3 regions of the Streptomyces sp. E11-3 genome follow, and region 1 is predicted to be linked to each of the others. Evidence: riboswitches for the same ligand, from Rfam matches in the RefSeq annotation. Region 1 holds a riboswitch; each other region holds the start of a gene.

Region 1 (3,266 bases):
CACCTGCTTGCCGGGGAAGTCGAAGCGCGCGAAGACATACGCGCCCGGCAGGGCGATCAGCAGGGTGAGCGCGGTCGAGGCGAGCGCCTGCCAGGTGGTGAACCACAGGACCTGGAGGATGTCGGGGTCCCCCAGCACATCGGCGAACCGGCCGAGGTGCCAGACCCCGTCGGCCTTGAGGCCGCGCGAGACGATCGCCGTGACCGGGTAGGCGAAGAAGACCGCGAAGAACGCGACGGGCAGGGCCATCAGGCCGAGCCGCGCCGCGCACCCCCGCCGGGTGCTCTTCGTACGGTCGCCCGCCGAAGGCCCTGTCCGGCGCTCGTCTCCTTCTCCTTCTCCTTCTACTTCAGGACCAGCGACTGCCACGACTTGGTCCAGGCCTCACGGTTGTCGGCGATCTTCTTGGGGTCCATGGTCTGCGGGTCGTCGGCCTTCGCGCCGAACTCGGTGAACACCTCGGGCAGCTCGGCGTCCTTGACGACCGGGTTCACGAACATGTTCAGCGGCATGTCCTCCTGGAACTTCTTGGAGATCAGGAAGTCCAGCAGGGCCTTGCCGCCCGCCTCGTTCTTCGCGCCGTCCAGCAGCCCCGCGAACTCGGTCTGCTGGAAGCAGGTGCCGGTCGCGACCCCGGTCGGCGCCTCCTTCGGCTGCGGCTCGGCGAAGTACACCTCGGCCGGCGGGCTGGAGGCGTACGAGACGACCAGCGGCCGGTCGCCGTTGGCCTTCTTGCCGCCCGCGGAGCCGGAGAACTCCTCGTTGTACGCCTGGTCCCAGCCGTCGACGACCTTGACGCCGTTGTCCTTCAGCTTCTTCCAGTAGTCCTGCCAGCCTCCCCCACTCTCGGCTTCGCTCGAGCGGGAGGTGCCCCCTTCGCCGTACTGGGCGGCGGTGCCGAGCAGGAAGCCGAGGCCGGGCGACGAGGTCGCGGCGTTCTCGGTGACCAGCAGGTTCTTGTACTCCGGCTTAACCAGGTCGTCGAAGGAGCTCGGCGGCGCCAGCTTCTTGTCGGCGAAGTACTTCTTGTCGTAGTTGACGCAGATCTCGCCGGTGTCGATGGGCGTGACCCGGTGCTTGTCCCGGTCGAGCTGGAGCTCATCGGGGACGCGGTCCAGGCCCTTGGCCTCGTACGGCGTGAAGAGGTCGTTGTCGAGCGCGAGGGACAGCAGGGTGTTGTCGACGCCGAAGAAGACGTCGCCCTGCGGGTTGCCCTTGACCAGGACGGCCTTCTTGACGGCCTCGCCCGCGTCGCCGCCCTTGAGGACCTTGACCTTGTAGCCGGACTCCTTCTCGAACTCCTTGAGTACGTCCTTGGACGCGGCGAAGGAGCTGTGGCTGACCAGGGTCACGGTCTTGGAGCCGCTCTGGGACGAGCCGGAGTCGCCGTCCTCGCTCCCACACGCGGAGAGAGTGACCAGGCCGAGGCTGGTGACCACGGCGAGCGCCGCGGCCTTCTTGATGGTGCTCACTGGATTCCTCCTGGGTGACCAGGAAGAGACGCGGCCCTGCCCGAAGCCTTGGCTGGCTTTCGGGCAGGGCGCAACAGCATGAGGTGATGACCGAACTTCCTACCCCGAATGACCGGGGCAAGGTTCAGAGGGTCTGCGGCCTGGACGGTGCCGCACTCTCAGCGCTGTGGCGCTCCCCTGTCGGAATATGAAGATGTACGGAGCCAGACTACCGTTCGGCCGCGGCGAGCTGCCCGCACGCTCCATCGATCTCCTGGCCGCGGGTGTCGCGGATGGTGACCGGCACGCCGTGGGCGGCGATCGCCTCGACGAAGGCCTTCTCGTCCTCCGGCCTGGAGGCCGTCCACTTCGACCCCGGTGTCGGGTTCAGCGGGATCAGGTTCACATGCACCCGCTTGCCCTTGAGCAGGCGGCCGAGCCGGTCACCACGCCAGGCCTGGTCGTTGATGTCGCGGATCAGCGCGTACTCGATGGAGATCCGGCGCCCGGACTTGTCGGCGTACTCCCAGGCCGCGTCGAGTACCTCCCGCACCTGCCAGCGCGTGTTGACCGGGACGAGGGTGTCCCGCAGCTCATCGTCGGGTGCGTGCAGCGAGACCGCGAGGCGGCACTTGAGGCCCTCGTCGGCGAGCCGCAGCATCGCGGGGACCAGACCGACCGTGGACACGGTGATGCCGCGCTGGGTGATGCCCAGGCCGTCCGGCTCGGGGTCGGTCAGTCGGCGGATGGCGCCGACGACGCGGTTGTAGTTGGCGAGCGGCTCGCCCATGCCCATGAAGACGATGTTCGACAGCCGGGCGGGCCCGCCGGGGACCTCGCCGTCCCTGAGCGCGCGCATGCCGTCCACGATCTGGTGCACGATCTCGGCGGTGGACAGGTTGCGGTCGAGACCCGCCTGCCCGGTCGCGCAGAACGGGCAGTTCATCCCGCAGCCGGCCTGCGAGGAGATGCACATGGTGACCCGGTCCGGGTACCGCATCAGCACGGACTCGACGAGCGTGCCGTCGTGCAGCTTCCACAGGGTCTTGCGGGTGGTGTCGTTGTCACAGCTGATGTGCCGCACCACCGACATCAGGTCGGGCAGCAGCGCTTCCCGAAGCCGCTCCCGCGACGCCGCGGGGATGTCGGTCCACTCGGCCGGGTCGTGCGCGTACCGCGCGAAGTAGTGCTGCGAGAGCTGCTTGGCGCGAAAGGGCTTCTCGCCGACGGCAGCGACAGCCTCCTTACGCTCGGCGGGCGTGAGGTCGGCGATATGCCGCGGGGGCTTCTTGGCTCCGCGGGGCGCGACGAAAGTGAGTTCTCCGGGCTTGGGCATGGTTCATCCAGTGTCGCAGATGTACGAAGTGGGGCCCGCCGTCCTGTGGACAACGGGCCCCGCTTCGTATAACCACAGGTCAAGAACTACAGGAACGCACCGCAGGTCAAGAACCTACGAAGATCACCATCAGCAGCCACACCACCGGAGCCGTCGGCAGCAGCGAGTCCAGGCGGTCCATGATGCCGCCGTGGCCCGGCAGCAGGGTCCCCATGTCCTTGATGCCGAGGTCCCGCTTGATCATCGACTCCCCGAGGTCACCGAGCGTCGCACTGGCCGCGACCGCGAGCCCGAGCAGCAGCCCCTGCCACCAGGTGCCGTCGTCGATCATGAACTGCATGCACAGCGCACCGGCCGCCATCGCGAAGGAGACCGCGCCGAGCAGCCCCTCACGGGTCTTGCCGGGGCTGATGCGCGGAGCCAGCTTGTGCTTGCCGAAGCGCCAGCCGATCGCGTACGCACCGGTGTCGCTGACCACG
Region 2 (3,266 bases), on a different contig from region 1:
CTGACCGAACCGCGCCGAGGGGAACGAGGCGCAGTCGCCGACCGCGTACACATCGGGCGCCGAGGTGCGCAGGCGGTCGTCCGCGACGATCGCGCCGTCCGGCCCGACGGCGATCCCGGAGCCGCTGACCCAGTCGGTGGCGGGCCGGGCGCCGATGCCGACGACCACGGCGCCCGCGGCCAACCGGGTCCCGTCGTCCAGGACGACGGCACCGGGCTCGACCCGCGCCACGCGCGCGTGGGTACGCAGGGTGGCTCCGGACTCCGCGTACCAGTGGGCCATGGGGGCCGCGACCTCGGCGGGCAGCACCCCCGCGAGCGGCCGCTCGGCGGCCTCGACGACCGTGACCGCGCACCCCGCATCGCGGGCCGCCGTGGCGAACTCCGCGCCGATCCAGCCGGCGCCGACGACCACGATGTCGTGCTTCTCGGCGAGTACCGGGCGCAGCCGCTCCGCGTCGTCCAGGGTGCGCAGCAGATGGACCCCGGGCACCCCCTGCGCACCGGGCAGCCGCAGCGGCTCGGCCCCGGTGGCGATCACCAGGACGTCGTAGCCGACGGGCCCGTCGGCGGTGTCCAACTGGTGGGCGTCGGGGCGCACCCCGGTCACCTCGCGGCCCAGCCGCAGCTCCACCTCCAGCTGCTCGAAGTCCACGTCGAAGGCGGACCCCTCCGCCTCGCCGAGCAGCACGGCCTTGGACAGGGGCGGCCTGTCGTACGGCTGGTGCGGTTCGGCGCCGATCAGCGTGACCACCCCGGTGAAACCCTGCTCGCGTAGAGCCACGGCGGTCTGCACACCGGCCATCCCCGCGCCGACGATCACGACACGCTGCTCCTGCTGCCTCTGCTCGTTCACCCGATCACCATAAACAACTGACGGATCATCAGGAAGCGGAAGGGTCAGCGGCTCGGGAGGCGCCCGCCCCCGGCTCCCTTATCCCGTCGGAGCCGAAGGGCTAGGCTGGCCGCTGTAGACCACTCGCGGGAGCCCGGACGCACCGGGCTGAGAGGGAGGCTCAGGCGCCTCCGACCGTACGAACCTGATCCGGGTCATGCCGGCGAAGGGAGGGGCTGGACGCCCATGCACGCACGCACCACATCAGACGTCCTCGTCCTCGGGGGCGGCATCATCGGCCTGGTCACGGCCTGGCGGGCGGCCCAGCGGGGCCTGGACACCGCCGTCGTCGACCCGGAGCCGGGCGGCGGGGCCGCCCAGGTCGCGGCCGGGATGCTCGCCGCCGTCACCGAACTGCACTACGGCGAGCAGACGCTGCTCGGCCTCAACCTGGCCTCCGCGCGCCGCTATCCGGACTTCGCCGCCGAACTCGAAGAGGCCAGCGGCCAGGACCTCGGCTACCGCGCGTGCGGCACGCTGGCGGTCGCGCTGGACGCCGACGACCGTGCCCATCTGCGGGAGCTGCACGCCCTGCAGCAGCGTTCGGGCCTGGAGTCCGATTGGCTGTCGGGGCGCGAGTGCCGCCGTCTGGAGCCGATGCTCGCGCCGGGGGTACGCGGTGGTCTGCGGGTCGAGGGCGACCACCAGGTCGATCCGCGCCGGCTGGCCGACGCCCTGGTCACGGCGTGTGAACGGGCCGGGGTGCGATTCCACCGCGACTGGGCCGACCGGCTCACCGTCGCGGGCGACCGGGCCCGCGGGGCCGTCCTGGCGGACGGCACGGAGCTCGCCGCCGACCAGGTGGTCCTGGCCGCGGGGAGCCTCAGCGGCAAGCTCGCCGGGGTGCCCGCGGCCGTGCTGCCCCCGGTGCGTCCGGTCAAGGGCCAGGTCCTGCGGCTGACCGTGCCGTCGTCGTACGCCCCCTTCCTGAGCCGTACGGTCCGCGCCGTGGTCCGCGGCAGCCATGTCTACCTGGTGCCGCGCGAGAACGGTGAGCTGGTCATCGGCGCCACCAGCGAGGAACTGGGCTGGGACACCACGGTCACCGCGGGCGGTGTGTACGAGCTGCTGCGCGACGCGCACGAGCTGGTCCCCGGCCTCACCGAGCTCCCCCTCACCGAGACCCGCGCGGGTCTGCGCCCCGGATCCCCGGACAACGCGCCGCTCCTGGGGCCAACGGCGCTCCCCGGCCTGCAGCTGGCCACCGGACACCACCGCAACGGTGTCCTGCTGACCCCGATCACCGGTGAGGTCATGGCCCATGCCCTGACGACCGGTGAACTCCCCGAAGAGGCGCGCCCCTTCACGCCCCGGCGCTTCGGCATCCTTCAGGAGCAGCCCGCATGACCACGCACACCGACAACCCCGACAACGCCGACAACACCGGGCACGCCGGGCACGCCGGGCACGCCGGGGCGACCGTGCCCGTCTCCGTGAACGGCGCGCGCCGTGAGATCCCCGCGGGCAGCATGCTGGACACCCTGGTCGCGACGCTGACCACCGCCCCGTCCGGGGTGGCCGCGGCCGTCAACGAGACCGTCGTACCGCGCGGCGCGTGGCAGCGCACCGCACTGCGTGCGGGGGACCGCGTGGAAGTCCTCACCGCCGTCCAAGGAGGCTGATCCCCATGGCTGACGATCCCCTGGTCATCGGCGGTTCGAAGTTCTCGTCCCGGCTCATCATGGGCACCGGTGGCGCGCCCAGCCTTGAGGTGCTTGAGCGGTCCCTGATCGCGTCCGGCACCGAGCTCACCACGGTCGCGATGCGCCGCCTGGACCCGGAGGTGCAGGGCTCGGTGCTGTCCGTGCTGACACGGCTCGGCATCCAGGTGCTGCCGAACACGGCGGGCTGCTTCACCGCGGGCGAGGCCGTGCTGACCGCTCGGCTGGCCCGCGAGGCGCTCGGCACCGACCTGGTGAAGCTGGAGGTCATCGCCGACGAGCGCACTCTGCTGCCCGACCCCCTGGAGACGCTGGAGGCCGCGGAGACCCTGGTCGACGACGGCTTCACGGTCCTGCCGTACACCAACGACGACCCGGTGCTCGCGCGCAGACTCGAAGAGGCGGGCTGCGCCGCGATCATGCCCCTGGGGTCGCCGATCGGCTCGGGCCTCGGCATCCGCAACCCGCACAACTTCCAGCTGATCGTGGAGCACGCGCGCGTGCCGGTGATCCTGGACGCGGGGGCGGGCACGGCATCCGACGCCGCCCTGGCGATGGAGCTGGGGTGCTCCGCGGTGATGCTGGCCTCCGCGGTGACGCGGGCGCAGGAGCCGGTACTCATGGCCGAGGCCATGCGCCATGCCGTCGAGGCGGGGCGGCTGGCACGGCGGGCGGGGCGGATCCCGCGGCGGCACTTCGCCGAGGCCTCGT
Region 3 (3,266 bases), 1.8 Mb from region 1:
GGTGCCCCACCAGCCGATCATCGCGGCGCCGATGCCCGAGGTGATGTGGTCGTAGGCGGGCGCGATGTCGGTGGTCAGCGGGCCGAGCGTGTAGAACGGCGCCTCCTCGCAGATCTCCTGCTGGAGGTCGATGTTCTCCTTGATCTTGTGCATCGGGACATGGCCCGGGCCCTCGATCATGGTCTGTACGTTGTGCCGCTTGGCGATCGTGTTGAGCTCGCCCAGCGTGCGCAGCTCGGCGAACTGCGCCTCGTCGTTGGCGTCCGCGATGCAGCCGGGCCGCAGGCCGTCGCCGAGCGAGTACGTCACGTCGTACGCGGCGAGGATCTCGCAGAGCTCCTCGAAGTGCTCGTAGAGGAAGCTCTCCTTGTGGTGCGCCAGGCACCAGGCCGCCATGATCGAGCCGCCGCGCGAGACGATGCCGGTCTTGCGGTTGGCGGTGAGCGGGACGTACGGCAGCCGCACACCCGCGTGCACGGTCATGTAGTCGACGCCCTGCTCGGCCTGCTCGATGACCGTGTCCTTGTAGATCTCCCAGGTCAGGTCCTCGGCGCGGCCGTCCACCTTCTCCAGCGCCTGGTAGAGCGGCACGGTGCCGATCGGGACGGGGGAGTTGCGCAGCACCCACTCGCGGGTGGTGTGGATGTTGCGGCCGGTGGAGAGGTCCATGACCGTGTCGGCGCCCCACTTGGTGGCCCAGGTCATCTTGTCCACCTCCTCCTCGATGGAGGAGGTGACCGCGGAGTTGCCGATGTTGGCGTTGACCTTCACCAGGAACCGCTTGCCGATGATCATCGGCTCGATCTCCGGGTGGTTGACGTTCGCCGGGATGACCGCCCGGCCCTGGGCGACCTCCTCGCGGACGATCTCCGGGTCGATGTTCTCGCGGATGCCGATGAACTCCATCTCGGGAGTGATCTCACCGCGGCGGGCGTACGCGAGCTGGGTCACGGCCTGGCCGTCCCGGCCGCGGCGCGGCTGGCGGGGGCGGCCGGGGAAGACCGCGTCCAGGTTCTTCAGGCCGCCGCGCGGCGAGGTGTGCTTGAGGCCGTCGTCCTCGGGGCGGGCGGGGCGGCCCGCGTACTCCTCGGTGTCGCCCCTGGCGATGATCCAGTTCTCCCGCAGCGGGGGCAGACCGCGGCGGACGTCGGTATCCGCGTTCGGATCGGTGTACGGCCCTGACGTGTCGTACAGGGTCACGGCCTTGCCGTTGGTGAGGTGCACTTGGCGGACCGGGACCTGCAGGTCAGGGCGGGAGCCCGTGACGTATGCCTTGTGCCAGCCGATGGACGTCCCGGCCTCCGTGTCGTTCGAGTTCACAGTCGCGTCCGTGTTCACGGTGGCGTCCGCGTTCTCGTTCGAGTTGGAGGCAGGCGTGCGAATGTCCGATGTGGTCATGAGACCTACTCCCTACGCCGGCATTACCCGGTAACAGGTTCGGCGGTCGACGCAGCGAGTTCCGTATGTCCCATACGGAGGTCAGCGCCCTCTCAGCCCGGTGCTCCGAGCTCCCGCGATTGCAAAGGTGCCCCCACGCTAGCGCCCCGTCGGCCACGCTGAACAGAGGGCCCCTGCCGTTCTTGCGATGATCGGTCGGTGACCTCCTCGCAGCAGCCGCCTCCCGAGCCCTCCGAACCGCCGCACCAGCACGGTCCCGGACGTGTCCCCGGGCACGCTCCCGACCACGGCCACGGGCACTCCCACAGCCATGGCCCGGCCGCCCCCGTTTCCCAGCATCTGCGCAAGGTGATCGCCGCTGTACTGATCCCCTTCGCCGCGGCGGTCGTCGTCGGTCTGGCAGTGTTCTGGCCGGGCGGCGCACCCGCGCACGAACGCACCGGGGTCGGTTTCGACCGCCAGACCCAGCAGGCCAAGGTGGTGAAGGTCGAGCAGGTCGACTGCAAGGACGTGAACGCCTCGCAGGTGCCGCCGACAGGTGATACCTCGACCCCGGAGGGGTCGTCCGCGCAGCAGCAGGCGACCGGCGACTGCGACCGGGCGACGGTCGAGGTGACCACCGGCAAGGACAAGGGCCGCACCTTCGTCGAGATCGTCCAGCCTGACCAGACGCGGAAGCTGAAGGAGGGCCAGGGGGTGGTGGTGGCGTACGCCCCCGACGCGCCCAGGGAACTGCAGTACTCGGTGACCGATGTGGACCGGCAGGTCCCGATGGTGCTGCTTGCCGCGATCTTCGCAGTGGTGGTGGTCCTGGTGGGGCGTATGCGCGGCCTGATGGCTCTGGTCTCGCTGGCCATCAGCTTCGCGGTGCTGACGCTGTTCATCCTGCCCGCGATCCTCCAGGGGTCGAATCCGCTGATGGTGGCGGTGATCGGGTCGAGCGCGATCATGCTGGCCGCGCTCTATCTGTGCCACGGTCTGACGGCCCGTACGTCGGTGGCGGTGCTCGGCACACTGATCTCGCTGGTGTTGATCGGACTGCTCGGCTCGGTGTTCATCGACTGGGCGGAGCTCTCTGGCAACACCGACGACAACACCGGGCTGATCCACGGGCTCTACCCGGACATCGACATGAGCGGCCTGCTGCTGGCCGGCGTCATCATCGGCTCGCTCGGTGTGCTCGACGATGTGACGGTCACCCAGACATCGGCGGTCTGGGAGCTGCACGCCGCCGATCCGACGATGGGGGCGCGGAAGCTGTACCGCGCGGGCCTCAGGATCGGCCGCGACCACATCGCCTCGGTGGTGAACACGCTGGTCCTCGCTTACGCGGGCGCGGCGCTGCCGCTGCTCCTGCTGTTCTCGATCGCACAGAGCAGTGTGGGCACGGTCGCGGGCAGCGAGCTGATCGCCGAGGAGATCGTGCGCACGCTGGTGGGTTCGATCGGCCTGGTCGCCTCGGTGCCGGTGACGACCGCGCTCGCGGCGCTGGTGGTCTCGGCCGACAAGGCCGGTGGTCCGGCGCCCGCCGCCGCGGGGCGGGCTCAGCCGCGTGGCGGGCGGGGTCGGCGTCGTAAGCGCTGAATCGTCCGGCGTAGGTGCTGAATCGTTCCGCGAGATCGAGGCGGCGCGGCGCAGCTCGCGTTCCGGCTCAGCTCACGCTCCGGCTCAGCCCGCGTTCCAGCTCAGCCCGCGTTCCGCTCCTGCGCCAGGATGCGGTCGAGTGCGTCGTCGAGGTGGCGTTCGAAGTCGGCGAGCGCCCGCTCCTGGCCCAGCGGAACCAGCTTGTCGGTCCGGTCCAGGAAGGCGATCAGCGGCGCGATTCCGGACCGGAACAGTGCCTGGTCCGCGCCGACCTGGAGCCGGAT

The links. Region 1 has a riboswitch for thiamine pyrophosphate ahead of U9R90_RS08960 (thiamine ABC transporter substrate binding subunit). Riboswitches for the same ligand answer to the same signal wherever they lie in the genome.
Region 2: it holds a riboswitch for thiamine pyrophosphate, as region 1 does, so the genes downstream of both, thiO (glycine oxidase ThiO) here and U9R90_RS08960 (thiamine ABC transporter substrate binding subunit) in region 1, are expected to answer to the same signal.
Region 3: it holds a riboswitch for thiamine pyrophosphate, as region 1 does, so the genes downstream of both, thiC (phosphomethylpyrimidine synthase ThiC) here and U9R90_RS08960 (thiamine ABC transporter substrate binding subunit) in region 1, are expected to answer to the same signal.

What each region holds. Positions count from the first base shown of each region.
Region 1 covers NZ_JAZGRL010000001.1:2,009,870-2,013,135, forward strand. Annotated here, with positions in the region: gene U9R90_RS08955 (ABC transporter permease) at 1-249, opposite strand, end outside; gene U9R90_RS08960 (thiamine ABC transporter substrate binding subunit) at 345-1,472, opposite strand; TPP riboswitch at 1,551-1,661, opposite strand; gene rlmN (23S rRNA (adenine(2503)-C(2))-methyltransferase RlmN) at 1,681-2,787, opposite strand; gene U9R90_RS08970 (phosphatidate cytidylyltransferase) at 2,894-3,266, opposite strand, start outside.
Region 2 covers NZ_JAZGRL010000002.1:1,445,008-1,448,273, forward strand. Annotated here, with positions in the region: gene U9R90_RS25615 (NAD(P)/FAD-dependent oxidoreductase) at 1-804, opposite strand, end outside; TPP riboswitch at 971-1,083, shown strand; gene thiO (glycine oxidase ThiO) at 1,081-2,241, shown strand; gene thiS (sulfur carrier protein ThiS) at 2,364-2,516, shown strand; gene U9R90_RS25630 (thiazole synthase) at 2,522-3,266, shown strand, end outside.
Region 3 covers NZ_JAZGRL010000001.1:3,838,013-3,841,278, reverse strand. Annotated here, with positions in the region: gene thiC (phosphomethylpyrimidine synthase ThiC) at 1-1,398, opposite strand, end outside; TPP riboswitch at 1,391-1,525, opposite strand; gene U9R90_RS17680 (YibE/F family protein) at 1,597-2,982, shown strand; gene U9R90_RS17675 (SsgA family sporulation/cell division regulator) at 3,084-3,266, opposite strand, start outside.